3 regions of the Gynuella sp. genome follow, and region 3 is predicted to be linked to each of the others. Evidence: predicted binding sites of a transcription regulator. Region 3 holds the regulator's gene; each other region holds the start of a gene.
What was found. Region 3 encodes PhoB, which activates phosphate uptake and scavenging genes when phosphate is short. Its sites were predicted from a motif close to TGTCATANNNNTGTCANA; they were not measured.
Positions count from the first base shown of each region.

Region 1: a site for PhoB is predicted at 1,565-1,582, ahead of ppk1 (polyphosphate kinase 1). Genes of this name have one in related genera too.
Region 2: a site for PhoB is predicted at 1,331-1,348, ahead of ACQY6I_RS13105 (bifunctional 2',3'-cyclic-nucleotide 2'-phosphodiesterase/3'-nucleotidase). Genes of this name have one in related genera too.

Region 1 covers NZ_JBNKSF010000026.1:105,393-108,657, reverse strand. The annotation lists gene ushA (bifunctional UDP-sugar hydrolase/5'-nucleotidase UshA) at 1-126, shown strand, start outside; gene ACQY6I_RS09505 (dihydrofolate reductase) at 216-716, opposite strand; gene ACQY6I_RS09500 (hypoxanthine-guanine phosphoribosyltransferase) at 930-1,487, shown strand; gene ppk1 (polyphosphate kinase 1) at 1,635-3,265, shown strand, end outside.
Region 2 covers NZ_JBNKSF010000034.1:215,050-218,314, reverse strand. The annotation lists gene ACQY6I_RS13110 (D-2-hydroxyacid dehydrogenase family protein) at 182-1,153, shown strand; gene ACQY6I_RS13105 (bifunctional 2',3'-cyclic-nucleotide 2'-phosphodiesterase/3'-nucleotidase) at 1,435-3,265, shown strand, end outside.
Region 3 covers NZ_JBNKSF010000027.1:217,432-220,696, reverse strand. The annotation lists gene ACQY6I_RS10810 (FAD-dependent oxidoreductase) at 1-45, opposite strand, end outside; gene rd (rubredoxin) at 55-219, opposite strand; gene ubiA (4-hydroxybenzoate octaprenyltransferase) at 419-1,282, shown strand; gene phoB (phosphate regulon transcriptional regulator PhoB) at 1,385-2,077, shown strand; gene phoR (phosphate regulon sensor histidine kinase PhoR) at 2,108-3,265, shown strand, end outside.

The DNA of each region.
Region 1 (3,265 bases), on a different contig from region 3:
ACGGATCACCCGAATTACGTCAACACAGGGTTCGTAGATGCGGACATGCTGGTTGAATACATCAAAAACCACAGCCCGCTGAAGGTTGAGGATTTTGCACCAAGTAATGCGGTTAACCGGATGTAGTTTTTACACCCCTCACCCAAAAAAGCCCTGATATCAGGGCTTTTTTTGTGCTGCTAATTTGCTGAACGATAATTTACCGGCAAACATGCTCAGCGGCTGTACACCGCAAAACTGTAGTCGTAGGAGTTATCAGTATCCGCACAGAACTCCTCTGTACTCTGCAACTGCCAGGGCTGCATATCAAATTCCGGGAAACAGGTATCGCCCTCAATATCGGCATGTACATGAGTAATATACAAACGATCTGCAACGGGCAACGCACGGGCGTATATTTCAGCTCCTCCCATAACCATGATTTCATCCTGCTGCCGGGTCGTAGACAGTGATTCCGCCAGCTCAATAGCCTCTTCAAGGCTGCCAACGACATGTACCCCCGGCAAACTAAGTTGCTGTTGTCGGGTGATCACAATGTTTTCGCGATCTGGTAAGGGCCGGCCCAATGAATCATAGGTTTTACGCCCCATGATGACACACTTGCCTGTGGTCAGCTGTCGAAAACGCTTCATGTCATTCGGCAGCCGCCAGGGCAATTGATTATCTTTACCAATAACCCGATTTCGGGCCATTGCCCATACCAATGCCAGTTTCATGGCGAAACTCCTTACTGTTAAAAGCCTGTGACGCTATAACATTATAAAGGGTCTGGTCGAACAGTTGCGATAAAACTGCCGAGCCATTAACCTTAGCTGTCCTCCTGGAACTGTGGATTCAATGCGTCCCGCGACTTCCCGGTTCCGTAAATATTTAGTGGCGCACTGTCCGTTGTTTCCGCATATGCCATACACCTTATTTTGGAGATAGTAATGACCCCCGTTCCCGGCGATATCCAGCAAGTTATGGACGAAGCTGATTGTTTATTCAGTGAAAGCCAGATAGAAGTTGCAATTGACCGCATGGCAAAAGAGATCAGTAACGATATTTCTGGTAAAAATCCGATTGTATTCAGTGTCATGAATGGCGGACTGGTACTAACTGGTAAACTGGTCACCAAGCTCGGCTTTCCACTTGAAGTCAGTTATCTGCATGCCACCCGCTATCGCAATGAAACCCGCGGTTCTGAACTGGACTGGAAAGCGTTTCCTGCTCAACAACTCAAAGACCGCACCATCCTGATTGTCGATGACATCTATGATGAAGGCTCCACCCTCGGTGCCATTGTTGACCATTGCCGTAATGAGCAGGTCGGTGACTTACACGTAGCCGTTCTGCTGAATAAACTGCACGACCGTAAAGCCCGCCCGGATATCCTTCCAGACTACATTGGCCTTGAATGTGAAGACCGCTTTGTCTTCGGTTTCGGCATGGACTACAAAGGATACTGGCGTAACGCTCCCGGGATCTACGCGGTTAAAGGCATGTAATCCCCCCCTCACCGATAGTCACTGATTTGCGGTTGACGGGTCACTGTCAACCGCCTCGTCTGAATAACTTTATCTTCCATTACAATTCTGTAACAGTTACGTCTTATACTGTTATCCGTTTATTGCCTGATAAAAAGCGGTTGTTATATGAAAGAATTATCTTTTTTTAATCGTGAACTCAGCCTGTTGCAATTCCACAAGCGGGTATTGCATCAAGCCACAGATGCGTCCCTGCCGGTATTGGAACGAGTTAGATTCCTATGTATCTCAGCCACCAATCTGGATGAATTCTTTGAGGTCCGGGTTGGAGGTCTGATTGAACTGATTGAGCGCGGATCAGGAACAACCTCCTTTGCCGATGGCATGACCATCACTCAGACCAAAGAGGCAATCGCAGAACAGGCACATGAGTTTGTCCATCAGCAATATACAGTTCTAAATGAACAGATTCTGCCGTTACTCAGGGAAAATGGTATTTATATTCTGCGCCGGGATGAATGGGTCAGCGATCAGATCAACTACCTGCATAACTACTTTCAAAGCGATGTTTTACCACTGCTCAGCCCGATTGGTCTCGATCCTGCGCACCCGTTTCCACGAATCCTGAATAAAAGTCTTAACTTTATCGTCAGCCTCAATGGCAAAGATGCCTTTGGACGAAACTCCGGGCGGGCCATTGTCCAGGTGCCACGATCATTGCCCAATATTATCGAACTCCCTTCTGAGTTGGTCAGCGAAGGACGCGGTTTTATCCTGATGTCATCAATCATTCACCATTTTATGGATGAACTGTTTGTCGGGATGACAGTGCTGGGTTGCTATCAGTTCAGACTGACACGGAATACGGACATCTTTCTGGATGAAGAGGAAACCGATGATCTGCTCAGAGCCATGGAAGGGGAACTTGCCTATCGCCAATACGGTGATGAAGTCCGTATTGAACTGGCAGACAATACACCGGAAGACCAGCTGGAATTTCTGCTCAATCGCTGCGAAGTAGGCAACCGTGATATGTTCAAAGTCAACGGTCCGGTCAACTTATCCCGCTTCAATGATCTGTTTAGTCTGATCAAAGATCCTGCTCACTATTTTCCGCCGTTTACGCAATCCGTACCACGGGCATTTAAACGCTACGATAACTATTTCGATGCTATCCGTCGCCAGGATATTCTGGTCCATCATCCATATGAATCGTTCAGCACGGTGGTGGAATGGATACGTCAAGCAGCCAAAGACCCCCAGGTCCTCGCTATTAAACAGACTCTCTATCGTACCGGTTCAGAATCACCTGTGGTAGACGCTTTGGTTCAGGCAGCCAGAGCCGGCAAAGAAGTGACTGTCGTCGTGGAACTGCGTGCCCGTTTTGATGAACAGGACAACGTTGCCCTGGCTAACAAGCTGCAGCGTTACGGTATCCACGTCATTTACGGTGTGGTTGGGTTTAAGACCCATGCCAAGATGCTATTGATTGCCAGAAAGGAAAAAAACCAACTGCGCAACTATGTCCACCTGGGAACTGGCAACTACCACGCCAAAACCACGCAGGTTTATACTGATTACGGTCTGTTTTCCGCAGACAAATCTTGTGGAGAAGATGTCTATCGTATTTTTCTGCAGCTCAGCAGTATGGGCAAAATGTCCAAAATGGAAACCCTGCTGCATGCTCCGTTCACTCTGCACCGTTCTATGATCCGTAAAATTCAACGGGAAGTGGATAACGCAAACAACGGCAAAACCGCACACATTATTCTGAAAATGAATTCGCTGTGTGAAGAGCA
Region 2 (3,265 bases), on a different contig from region 3:
ATCGACCTTCTTTAGAGCCAACTTCGGCAGCGCCTGATTCGGGTTTTTTAACGGCTATCGGTATACTGCATTTTTGTCTGAGCTTATGCTGGCAACTGATTCGTGCGGTATAACCGACTGACATCACCGAATACTTTCACTATCAAATGATTTCAATAATCTCATTACCAAGGAAACTGCCATGAAAGTCGCTATTTTGGATGATTACCAGGATGTGGTAAGAAATCTCGATTGTTTTGATCTTCTGGTCGATCACGAGGTGTTGGTTTTGACAGAGACATATCCGGAAGAAGTGTTGGTGGCAAAGCTGGCCGATGTGGAAGCGCTGGTGCTGATTCGTGAGCGTACGGTCATCACCGAGTCTTTGCTATCAAAACTTCCCAAGCTGCGATTGATCAGTCAGACCGGTAAAATCAGCCATCATCTTAATCAATCCGTGTGTCAAAAATATAGTGTGGATATCGCCGAGGGTGTGGGCTCTCCGGTGGCGCCGGCAGAATTGTGCTGGGCATTGATTATGGCGGCATCCAGACATATTCCGGCCTATGCTGCCCAGCTTCAGGATGATCACTGGCAGTGTTCCGGTGGACGCGGACTGGGCCGGACACTGAACGGGTTGACCTTGGGCATCTGGGGATATGGCAAAATTGGTCGACGGGTGGCGCAATATGCCAAAGCTTTTGAGATGACGGTGCTGGTTTGGGGCAGTGAGTCGTCACGCCTGGCTGCTCAGCAGGATGGTTTTACTGCTGCAGGATCAAAAGCAGAGTTCTTTTCAACGGCTGATATTGTGACTCTGCATTTGCGTCTGAATGAAGCGACCAGAGGCTGTGTGACCAAGGCCGATCTGCAACAGATGAAAGCTGACTCTTTGTTTGTGAACACCAGTCGCTCTGATCTGGTGGAGACCGGGGCCGTGTATGAAGAGATGCTGGCGCATCCGGGTAAACAGGCTGCGCTCGATGTGTATGAGGTTGAGCCGGCAACACGGGCGAACGAGCCGCTGCTGTCTTTGCCGAATGTCACGGCTCTGCCGCATCTGGGCTATGTGGAACGCAACAGTTATGAGCTTTATTTCCGTACGGCGTTTGAAAATGTAGCGGCGTATGCACAAGGGCAGCCCAAAAACCTTGTAACGACAGTAACGCTTTAGTTTTCACCTTAAGTTATCGCTGTTTGGCATTTATGGTGATGGTGTTTGTTCACCGATGAGCAGATGTTTGAGAGATGGTGTGTATAGGTCAAACTATTGTTGCCTGACCGGAACAAAATCACCATAACACGGCATATCCCTTGCCTGTATGGCTCTCAGGCGCGAATATGACCATCTGGTCATGTTTTTTTCATATTTCAATTGTTGAATAGCACCATAACTGATCAGATAACAACCAAGACTGCCTCGAATGCAGCAACACCGAAAAATTGGAGTTCACCATGAAAAAAGTTTTAGCACTGGCTATTGCTTCCATTATTACCGCACCAGCGTACAGCGCGACGGTGAATCTGCGGGTGATGGAAACGACCGATATCCATATGCATATCACCAATTATGACTACTATCGCGATGCTGAAAGCGACACTGTGGGCCTTTCAAAAGTGTATACCTTAATCAAACAGGCACGAAAGGAAGCTGAAAACTCGGTGCTGGTGGATAACGGTGACCTGATTCAGGGCAATCCTCTGGGGGATTATGTGGCCAAAGGCAGGGTGCTGCGGTTTGGGGAAACACATCCGGCTTACAAAGCTATGAACCTGATGGATTACGATGTCGGCAATATTGGTAACCATGAGTTCAATTATGGTCTGGATTTTTTGATGAAGGCTTTGAGCGGTGCCGCTTTTCCGTATGTGAATGCCAATGTGTATGTGGATGATCATGATGGTAATCCTGACAACGATCAGAATTATTTTCAGCCTTATATCATCAAAACCAAAAAAGTAGTGGATACGGATGGCAATGAGCAGTTTCTGAAAATCGGGTATATCGGTTTTGTCCCGCCTCAGATCATGACCTGGGACCAGAGCAATCTGACCGGTCGGGTGGTGGCCAGGGACATCGTTGAGAGTGCGAAAAAGTTTGTACCGGAAATGAAAGCCAAAGGTGCCGACATCGTGATCGCGGTCCCGCATAGCGGCATGTACAACAATCCGCGCCAGGGAATGGATGAGAATGCCACTTACTATCTGGCCAAAGTACCGGGTATCGATGCCATTCTGTTCGGTCATTCGCACTTGGTGTTTCCAGGCGATGAAGCTTTTGCCGATTACGAGGGGGTGGATGCCGATAAAGGTACCGTGTATGGGGTACCGGCCGTTATGCCAGGATTCTGGGGCAGCCATCTCGGAGTGGTTGATCTGACTCTGAATAATGACAAAGGCCGCTGGAATGTGGTGAATGGTAAGTCTGAAGCCCGGCCGATTTACAAGCGTGAAGGTCGTGATGTGATTCCATTGGTGCAGGCAGCCAGCGAAATCAATACCGCTGTTCAGTTTGATCATCAAGGGACGATTGCCTACATGCGTCAGAAAGTCGGTGAATCGACCTCTGACATCAATAGTTTCTTTGCCCTGGTACAGGATGATCCATCGGTACAGGTGGTCAGCAATGCCCAGACCTGGTACGTGAAGGAAATCATTCAGGGAACTTCTTATGAAGGTCTGCCGGTTCTGTCGGCAGCGGCACCGTTTAAAGCGGGTGGTCGCGGTGGCGCGGATTACTACACTGATGTACCTGCTGGTGATATCGCTTTGCGTAACGTCAGTGATCTGTACATCTATCCGAATGATCTGAAAGTCGTGAAGCTGAGCGGAGCTGAAGTGAAAGAGTGGCTGGAGATGTCTGCCGGTCAATTCAACCAGATCGACCCGGCTGCCGGAGTGGATCAGAATTTGGTGAACGAGAATTTCCCTACCTATAACTTTGATGTGATCGATGGGGTTCGTTATCAGATCGATGTCACTCAGCCAGCCCGCTACAGCAGTAAGGGTGAACTGCAAAATCCAGGTAGTGAGCGTATCGTCAATCTGACCTTTGAAGGCAAGCCGATTGATATGAATGCCGAGTTTCTGGTGGCAACCAATAATTATCGTGCTGGTGGCGGTGGTCATTTCCCCGGCTTGGATGGTTCGAGCATTGTGATCGATGCGCCGGATAAAAACCGCGATGTGATCGCTAACTACCTGTTGACTCAGAAGACTTTCGATCCAGCGGCAGACGGTAACTGGCAGTTTGCTAATACCCTGGGGAGTGCCCGGGTGACGTTCA
Region 3 (3,265 bases):
CGCGAGACCAGAGCCGATAATAATGATGGGTTTTGAGTTCGACATATCAACTCCTTACAGCTCGATCATTTCGAAGTCCTCTTTGCCAACTCCACAATCAGGGCAAGCCCAATCTTCTGGAATATCGCTCCAGGCGGTTCCAGGTTCAATCCCTTCTTCCGGTAAACCTTCGGCTTCATCATAAATGAAACCACAGACTATACATTGCCATTTTCTCATCACTTAACCCCCTATCGATTCTGCGGCCAAAGCTACTGAGCCTGTTTTGCAAAAGCAATAGCAGGGCTGTATTTCTCTACTAATTTCCTGGTATCGGTCACGCAAATTATCAACAAGTATAAGCATCAGATGATTCTGTTTCTGATAAACTGCGCAGCCATCATCAGTGTCCCAAGTTTGCGGTTTTGATCCCAATATTATGAATCAGGCTCTTAAATTACGGATTAATGCGTATATTGCGCTGACCCGTCTCAATCGTCCCATAGGAACATTTCTCGTTTTGTGGCCCACTTTATGGGCTTTGTGGCTGGCTGGTGGAGGGTTGCCGAAGATCTCCAATCTGCTGATTTTCATCACCGGTGTGGTGCTGATGCGCAGTGCCGGGTGTGCCATTAATGATTTCGCGGATCGAAATATTGATGGTCATGTTCAACGCACCCAGGCAAGGCCTCTTGCTTTAGGCATTATCAGGCATCATGAAGCTGTGATTCTGTTTGTGGTGTTGTGTCTGATTTCATTCGCTCTGGTGTTGATGACTAACCGGCAGACCGTCTACCTGTCGTTTGCAGGAGCAGCATTGGCATTCGCTTATCCATTTATGAAGCGCTACACCTATTTACCCCAGGTGGTGCTGGGGGCGGCTTTCAGTTGGTCGATTCCAATGGCATTTATGGCTGAAGCCGGGGAGCTGACATCAATTACCTGGCTGCTGTATACCGCCAATCTGCTATGGACAGTGGCGTATGACACTCTATATGCAATGGTTGACCGTGAGGACGATTTAAAAATTGGCGTGAAATCGACTGCTATTCTATTTGCCGAAGCCGATATTTTCGCAGTGGCAACTTTGCAGGGGCTGGCCTGGTTGACCTGGATACTGGTCGGTGTTCAGGCGGGGCTGGGACTATTCTACTACTTGGGCCTGTTGGTTGCTGGTGCTATGTTCTTCTGGCAGATCTGGAGTGTTCGCAATCGTGACCGCGACGCCTGTTTTAAAGCGTTTTTGCACAACAATTGGGTTGGAGCGGTTATTTTTGTGGGTATATTTCTGAACTTTCTATGACAGTCTATGAGTACCCATATTTGACACTGAGATGACAATTGTCACTAATTTGTCATAAAGGGGCAGTTTAATTTTGCCTGAGTCAAATTGAGTGAGATAGCTATGTCTGGAAAAACCATACTGGTCGTTGATGATGAGACCCCCATCCGAGAAATGATTGCCGCAGCGCTGGAAATGGCGGGTTATCACTGTATTGAGGCAGGTGATGCACAGGAAGCGATGTCAGTGGTAGTGGATCAGAAACCGGACCTGTTATTACTGGATTGGATGTTGCCTGGTTCCAGTGGCGTGGAAATCTGCCGGCGGTTAAAACGGGACCACCTGACAGCCGAAATACCGGTGATCATGTTGACGGCCAAAGGGGAAGAGGACCATAAAATTCAGGGGTTGGAGGCCGGTGCCGATGATTATATCACCAAGCCGTTTTCTCCCCGTGAATTGGTGGCGCGACTGAAAGCGGTATTACGCCGGGCTACCCCGCCTGGTGTGGAGGAGGCGATTGAAGTGAATGGCCTGAGGCTTGATCCAGGCAGTCATCGGGTCAGCTCAAATGGACAGGAAATTGAAATGGGCCCTACAGAGTTCAGGCTGCTACAATTCTTCATGAGTCATCAGGAACGTGCCTACACACGGGCACAGTTATTGGATCAGGTCTGGGGAGGAAATGTTTATGTGGATGAACGTACGGTCGATGTACATATTCGCCGCCTGCGCAAAGCCCTTGGTGACCAGTTGATGACCATGATTCAAACCGTACGTGGAACTGGCTACCGTTTTTCTGCAAAAATCAGCTGACTCCCAATTAGAATTGGATAACACTTTTCAATGATTAAAGATTATCGACGGCAGCATCTGACTTCTGTTGTTGCCATGGCTTTGGCCGTGATGTTGATTGGCGCCATTCTGGGCTATCCACTCATTGCCCTGCTGTTGTATCTGATCGGTTATGTCGCTTGGTCCATGTGGCAGCAGAACAAGCTGATCGAGTGGCTAAAACAAAAAGACACCACCGCAGAAAGTTTGCCGGACACCGACGGGCCGATGGGGATGGTATTTGATTATCTCTACGGATTATTACGTCGGCATCGTCTCGAAGTACACCGTCTCAATACCGTTATCAACCGATTCCAGACCTCCACATCTGCTCTTGAGGATGGGATTGTGATTGTGAATCAGGATGGCACATTGGAGTGGTGGAACGAAGCGGCTGGTGACTTGTTGAGTTTTCAGCCGCAGGACCGTGGCCAGCTGATTAACAACCTGATTCGCAGCCCTAAATTTCAAAAGTTTTTCCGCAATGCCGTTCCCCGTACCAAAGTGAATATTCCTGCTCCGAGACGCGAACATCTGACATTGCAGATTGCCATTACCATATATGGTGAAAACGAACGATTGCTATGGGTGCGTGATATCTCCCGACTGCGGCAACTGGAACAGATGCGCAAGGATTTTGTTTCCAATGCCAGCCACGAACTGCGTACACCATTGACGGTGCTGCAGGGGTATCTGGAAACATTTATTGATATGGGTGACGTGTTGCCAGAACGTATGCATCGGCCATTGCAGCAAATGCAGGCGCAGACCCGGCGCATGACCAATCTGGTCAATGATTTGATGCTATTGACCCGCCTTGATGGTGATGATGATCGTCGCGGAGACATGCAGGTACATGTAAGGCAGTTACTGGAAAGTATTGTTGAGGATGCGCAAGCCCTCAGTGGAGATAAACACCATCAGATAGAGCTCGATATCGAAACTGAAGCTGACCTGATGGGAGATCCGAATTCATTACGCTCCGCGTTTTCCAACCTAGTGTTCAATGCTGTGCACTATACTCCGGAAACCGGCCATATTCTCGTTTCATGGCGTCAGGATGAACGGTTTGCTTATATGAGCGTCAAAGACAGCGGTATTGGTATCGAAGCTCGTCACATTCCGCGTCTGACGGAACGTTTTTACCGGGTTAATGTTAGCCATTCTACA